2 linked regions of the Prochlorococcus marinus XMU1404 genome follow. The protein of the gene in region 1 binds, or shares a complex with, the protein of each later gene. Links are inferred from orthologs where the notes say so. Each region holds a gene or a part of one and is shown on either strand. Other genes may lie near its edges.

The links. Proteins that work in one complex are often made in the same cells at the same time.
Region 2: the proteins of HA144_RS01525 (region 1) and nuoH are in contact, whole or in part, in a crystal structure (PDB 6Y11), measured with the Thermus thermophilus proteins. The link is inferred for Prochlorococcus marinus XMU1404 from one-to-one orthologs. Residues at the interface, in WP_096411117.1 of Thermus thermophilus: Arg16, Glu17, Gly18, Leu24, Leu27, Val28, Trp30, Gly31, Arg32, Asn34, Ser35, Trp37, Thr54, Asp55, Ala56, Asp59, Ala61, Arg62, Phe63, Gly64, Glu66, Val67, Phe68, Arg69, Ala70, Ser71, Arg73, Gln74, Ala75, Asp76; in WP_096411122.1 of Thermus thermophilus: Arg36, Val44, Arg45, Met46, Gly47, Pro48, Asn49, Arg50, Val51, Leu57, Gln58, Ala61, Asp62, Ile64, Lys65, Ile67, Phe68, Lys69, Glu70, Ile72, Val74, Glu223, Ala224, Glu225, His233, Thr234, Glu235, Tyr236, Ser237, Trp241.

Annotation. Positions count from the first base shown.
Region 1 is NZ_JAAORE010000001.1:281,371-284,380, forward strand. Bases 110-3,010 are described here. They hold HA144_RS01525 (NADH dehydrogenase subunit K), read right to left. Parts: upstream 1,977-3,010; coding sequence 1,242-1,976; downstream 110-1,241. Other genes in these bases: HA144_RS01515 (gluconeogenesis factor YvcK family protein), read left to right, coding at 110-715; HA144_RS01520 (NAD(P)H-quinone oxidoreductase subunit J), read right to left, coding at 712-1,242; HA144_RS01530 (NAD(P)H-quinone oxidoreductase subunit 3), read right to left, coding at 1,981-2,343; HA144_RS01535 (rubredoxin), read left to right, coding at 2,421-2,849; HA144_RS01540 (photosynthesis system II assembly factor Ycf48), read left to right, coding at 2,859-3,010. Outside these bases: more of HA144_RS01515, read left to right, coding at 1-109. UniProt on the Escherichia coli protein: NDH-1 shuttles electrons from NADH, via FMN and iron-sulfur (Fe-S) centers, to quinones in the respiratory chain. The immediate electron acceptor for the enzyme in this species is ubiquinone.
Region 2 is NZ_JAAORE010000001.1:153,434-156,340, forward strand. Bases 110-2,907 are described here. They hold nuoH (NADH-quinone oxidoreductase subunit NuoH), read right to left. Parts: upstream 2,169-2,907; coding sequence 1,050-2,168; downstream 110-1,049. Other genes in these bases: HA144_RS00835 (NADH-quinone oxidoreductase subunit J), read right to left, coding at 110-341; ndhI (NAD(P)H-quinone oxidoreductase subunit I), read right to left, coding at 355-981; HA144_RS00850 (citrate synthase), read right to left, coding at 2,244-2,907. In the rest of the region: more of HA144_RS00835, read right to left, coding at 1-109. UniProt on the Escherichia coli protein: NDH-1 shuttles electrons from NADH, via FMN and iron-sulfur (Fe-S) centers, to quinones in the respiratory chain. The immediate electron acceptor for the enzyme in this species is believed to be ubiquinone.

The sequences.
Region 1 (3,010 bases):
TGGAAATCTATTTTTGTCAGCTTTAACTACCATTACAGGGAGTTTAGAAAAAGCAGTTCAAGCCTCTAGTAAGGTTTTAGCAGTTCAAGGTCAAGTTTTGCCTGCAACAAATATTGATGTTATGTTATGGGCCGAATTAGAGAATGGTGAGAAAATTTTCGGAGAAAGTAATATCAGCAAATCTCAAAAATCAATTTCAAGGATCGGTTACCTGCCAGAAAACCCTTCTGCTCTTCCAAGTGCTCTCGAATCTATAAAAGAAGCTGACTTAATTGTTCTTGGTCCAGGCAGTTTATACACTTCTTTATTGCCAAACTTATTAGTGCCAGAAATAGTAGATGCTTTATTGCAGAGTAATGCTCCCAAAATATATATAAGTAATTTAATGACTCAACCTGGAGAAACTGATGGACTTGATGTATTTCAGCATATCAAATCAATTGAAAAACAATTATCAAATTTTGGGGTTAACACTAGAATTTTTAACGCCGTCTTATCACAGATTCATTTTGAAAAGTCTCCATTATTAGACTATTACAAAAGTAGAGGAGCAGAACCTGTCCAATGTCATAAAGAAAAATTATTATCTGAGGGTTATTATGTGTTGCAGGCACCATTATATTCAAAAAGAATTACTCCAACCTTGAGGCATGATCCTAGAAGGCTCGCAAGAGCAGTTATGTTTATGTACCGTAAATTAAAGAAATTAAATTAATATGCATCTTGAAGTTCATAAAAATCTGGCTGAATATAGTCTTTTCGTAATGGCCATCCTCTCCAATCTTCAGGCATTAAAAGTCTTTTGGGATTTGGATGATCAATAAAATTGATTCCATACATGTCATATGTTTCTCTTTCTTGCCAATCACTTCCTTTAAAAATTTTATACAAACTAGGGATTGATAAATCAGAATCTCTTTTTAAGAAGACTTTTAATCTTACTTCTTTAATCTTTTTGAGTTTTTGTAAGTCATCAACAGTTATAAAATGATAAAAACTAACAAGGTTTTTGCCTGGCCCCTCATCATAGCCACCTTGACATTGAAGATAGTTGAAACCGTAATTTCTCAAAGCCGATACTGCTTCATACAATTTATTAGGTTCCACAGAGATGTTTTCAATTCCTATATGGTCATCAGATAAAGATTGATTTGGAATTCCATCTTTAGACAAAGATTGGCTTATGAACCCTTCTTTTTCTATTGAAGTATCTGAGGATTTAGCTAAACCGTCTTTTTCCATTAAACTTCTTCAGTATTAATAATTTCAGTTTTTTCGTTATTTTCAGGTAATTCAGTTATTTTCTCTTTTTTTGAGGAGGGAATGACGTTAGCTGAAGTTTTGTTTAGATATTCACCTGTATTTTCTGAGAAAACAAGATTCATTTCGTGATCAGATGTTATGTATCTGTGAGTTTGTTCTGTTTTTGTGCGCTCTAAAATTGATTCATTACCAACTTTTTTTCTTAATTTAATTACAGCATCAAAAATTGCTTCTGGTCTTGGTGGGCATCCTGGAAGGTACAAATCAACTGGTATTAATTTGTCAACGCCTCTTACAGCAGTTGTAGAATCTGCGCTAAACATTCCTCCTGTGATTGTGCAAGCACCCATGGCAATAACATATTTTGGTTCAGGCATTTGTTCATAAAGCCTTACTAGGGCAGGAGCCATCTTCATAGTCACTGTGCCAGCTACAATTAACAAATCTGCTTGTCTAGGGGAACTTCTTGGAACTAAGCCAAATCTGTCAAAATCAAATCTTGAACCGATTAATGCTGCAAACTCAATAAAACAGCAAGCTGTTCCGTAAAGAAGTGGCCATAGACTGCTTAATCTTGCCCAGTTATGAAGATCATCCAAACTAGTCAATATTATGTTTTCACTGAGATCAGTAGTCACTTGAGGAGCTCCAAGAGGGTTACAGGTGCCTTCTCTAATCTCTCTAACTGCTTTGGGGGATAATGGTTGGTTCAATTTTTTAACTCCATTCTAAAGCTCCTTTTCTCCAAGCATAGGCCAAAGCAATAACTAGTATTGCTATAAATATTAAAGCTTCTATAAATGCAAGTAAGCCTAACCTATTGAATGCGACAGCCCAAGGATATAAGAATACTGTCTCAACATCAAATATAACGAAAACTAACGCGAACATGTAATAACGAATATTAAATTGAATCCAAGCACCTCCAATTGGTTCCATGCCTGATTCGTAAGTTAATTTCCTTTCTCCAGTTCTGCCTTTAGGGGCAACTATTAGATTAGTAACTAAAGCTAATATTGGAACAGCAGCAGCTATTAAAAGAAAACCTAAGAAATATTCATAGCCAGTTAAAACAAACATCTTAAAAAATTAATTTTGGATAAAATTCGCTTAATTAAGCAAAATCTTTTAAAGTTCTTAAAGAACAATAATAAACCGTGAGTGAAAACATTCAACCAGCCTCTGAGGAAAACAAAATAGTTGAAAAACTTGAGAAAGAAAATCTTTCTGAAAACTCCTCAGCAGTAAATGTTGAGAAATCCTCTATTAATTTAGAACAAAATAGATTTGAATGTAGAAGTTGTGGATACATTTATGATCCGTCCGAAGGAAATAAAAAATTAAATATACCTAAAAATACACCTTTTTCAGAGTTGGATGGCAATACTTTTGCTTGCCCTGTTTGTAGAGCCGGTAAAAACTTTTATAAGGATATTGGACCCAGAGCAAAACCTAGTGGATTTGAAGAGAATTTAGTTTATGGATTTGGATTTAATAGTTTACCTCCTGGACAAAAAAATATATTGATTTTTGGAGGGTTGGCGTTTGCTGCTGCTATGTTCCTTTCTTTGTACTCTTTGCATTAATATAATTAAATGAAAAAATTTTTTACCAGTATTCCTAATCTTCTTTTATCTGTAGTTCTCTGTTTTGTTTTAAGCAGTTGTTCATCCACAGGTGTCAAGATGAATGAAAGCAGCCCTTGGAAAACAATTCAGTTTGAAGATCAGGCTAATGCTTTAGATGT
Region 2 (2,907 bases), 130 kb from region 1 along the record:
ACTCGTATTAAAAGACTTAGTAAGGTTAGACATATCGATGTTGATATGATTCTTCTTGATTTAATGTCATTGATGGGCTTTAAATCTTCTTTTTTATTGACTAACATTATTGCAAAAATTATTAATACATTTACTGCACCCACATAAACTAAAACTTGAGCTGCAGCAACAAAACTTGCATTTAAAAGAAGATATAATCCTGCCACACTCATGAAAACTCCCCCAAGAAGAAAAGCTGAATAGACAATACTTTCGAGCAGTACAACACCAAGTGCGCCAATAAGGATGACTAAAGATAGAAGTGCAAAACAAATAAATTGTGTTGTTATCGCAATGGACATATATTAATGGAAATTAATTAGTTGGATTAGAAATTTTATCTTTATTTTCATTGAATTCAGGTTTCATCCAATCATAGACTTCTTCAGGCAATTTACCAACTCTAGTATCTGAAGCGGGGATATCGTGAGGGTCCATGACACCTTTGGGAAGATAGGCAAGTTCTCTAAGAGTTTTAACTGATGGATCTGTTGTGACGTTTGTAGGTAATCTACCAAGTGCGACATTATCAAAATTTAAATTGTGTCTATCGAAAGTAGCTAATTCATATTCTTCTGTCATTGATAGACAATTAGTTGGGCAATATTCAACACAATTTCCACAAAATATGCAAACTCCGAAATCTATTGAATAATTTCTTAGTTCCTTTTTTTTGGTTTCTTTATTCATTACCCAATCAACTACTGGTAGATTGATGGGACATACTCTCACACAAACTTCACAAGCAATACATTTATCGAATTCATAATGTATCCTTCCTCTATATCTTTCAGAAGGTATCAATTTCTCATATGGATATTGGACAGTAACAGGTCTTCTTCTTAGGTGATCAAAAGTTACTGAAAAGCCATTGTATAGATATTTGCCAGCATTAAATGCTTCTTTTATATAGCTATTTATTTGTTGAAGGAAATTTTTCATTTTGAAGAATTTACTTTGTTATTTTATTTTAGTGGATAAATTTTAAATTTAAGTATTTTTACTTAAATTTAACCACCAAAGAACTGCGGAAAAGCAAGTTTCAATCCTGCAGTTATCAAAAGGTTAGCAAGAGAAATTGGAAGAAGAAACTTCCATCCTAGATCTAAAAGTTGATCTATTCTTACTCTAGGAGTTGTCCAACGTAATAATATTGCAATGAAAACTAAAAGATATGCTTTTAATACAGTCATTACAATCCCTATTGATGCAGTAAAAACCTGTATTAATGGAGCATTAATGGGCAAATTAAGAAATTTAGCTATTAATTCAACTGGAATAGGAAAACCCCATCCTCCCAAATAAAGTATTGATACCAATAATGCTGAAAGTATTAAATTAATGTAACTACCAAGGTAGAACAATGCGAATTTCATTCCTGCATATTCAGTTTGATATCCTGCAACTAATTCTTCTTCAGCTTCAGGTAAGTCAAATGGAAGTCTTTCACATTCGGCGAGAGCACAAATCCAAAAAACTATGAAGCCAACTGGTTGTCTCCAAATATTCCAACTTAGGATTCCAGTACTACTTTGTTGGTTAACAATGTCTATCGTACTTAGCGAATTTGTCATTAGTACGATAGCCAGTACAGACAAAGCTAAAGGGATTTCATAACTTATTGATTGAGCGGCTGCTCTTAATCCTCCTAATAATGAATATTTATTATTTGAGGCATATCCGCTCATAAGAAGTCCAATTGGCTGGATACTGCTTAAAGCGATCCATAGGAAAATTCCAATACCAACGTTACTTATTAAAAGATTTTGTCCAAAAGGAACAATTAACCAAGAGAGAATTACTGGGACAAGAACTAATATAGGTCCTGCAGTAAAGAGAATTCCATCAGCTTTAGCAGGAATAATATCCTCTTTAACAAGTAACTTAAGACCATCTGCAATTGGTTGGAGGACGCCTAGCGCTCCTGCATATTCGGGCCCTATTCTTTGTTGAGCAGCAGCAGATATTTTTCTTTCAAGCCAAACTGTTACTAAAACTCCAACAACTGCTGATACTAAAACCAAAAGCATAGGTAGAGGTAGCCAAATAATATGAGCGATTTCACTAGAAAGGCCAAAACCTTTTAAGAATTCATTAAAGCTATATTCGAGATCTAATCCGTATTCCAAAATTTTTATGTTATTTACTTAATACATTAACTCTTCACAAACAATATGTGTGTTTTTTATGAAAAGCTGCAAATATTATTCTCTATTTTCAAGGCTGATCCATTCTCTTGGCGCTGAACCAGTATATATTTGTGATGGTCTAAAAATTCTATTTGCTCCAAGTTGCTCTCTCCAATGAGCCAACCAACCAGCAACTCTGGAGATGGCAAAAATCGGAGTAAATAAATCACGAGGAATACCAAGTTTCCGATAAACAAGACCAGAATAAAAGTCGACATTAGGGAATATACCCTTGGGGCCAAGTCTTGGTATTGCTTCTGATTCCAATGATTTAGCAACTTCATACATTTCATCTGCTCCAAATCTTATAAAAAGTTCTTCTGCCAGTTTTTGAAGAATAATTGCTCTTGGATCTTTGACTTTGTATTCTCTATGACCGAAGCCCATGATCTTACTTTTATTTTTTATCGCGTTATCCAAAAAAGAACCCGCATTTTCTGGATTTTTGATTTCTTCTAACATTGCAATTACATCTTCATTAGCTCCTCCATGAAGCGGGCCAGCTAATGTTCCTACTGCAGATGCGATGACAGCATATGGGTCTGTAAGAGTGCTTGCAGTCACTCTAGCGCTAAATGTACTGGCGTTTAAACTATGTTCTGCATGCAGAATTAAACACCTATCAAAAACTTTTGCAGCTATAGGATCTTGTTCTTTTTCAGTAAGCATGTAAAGAAAA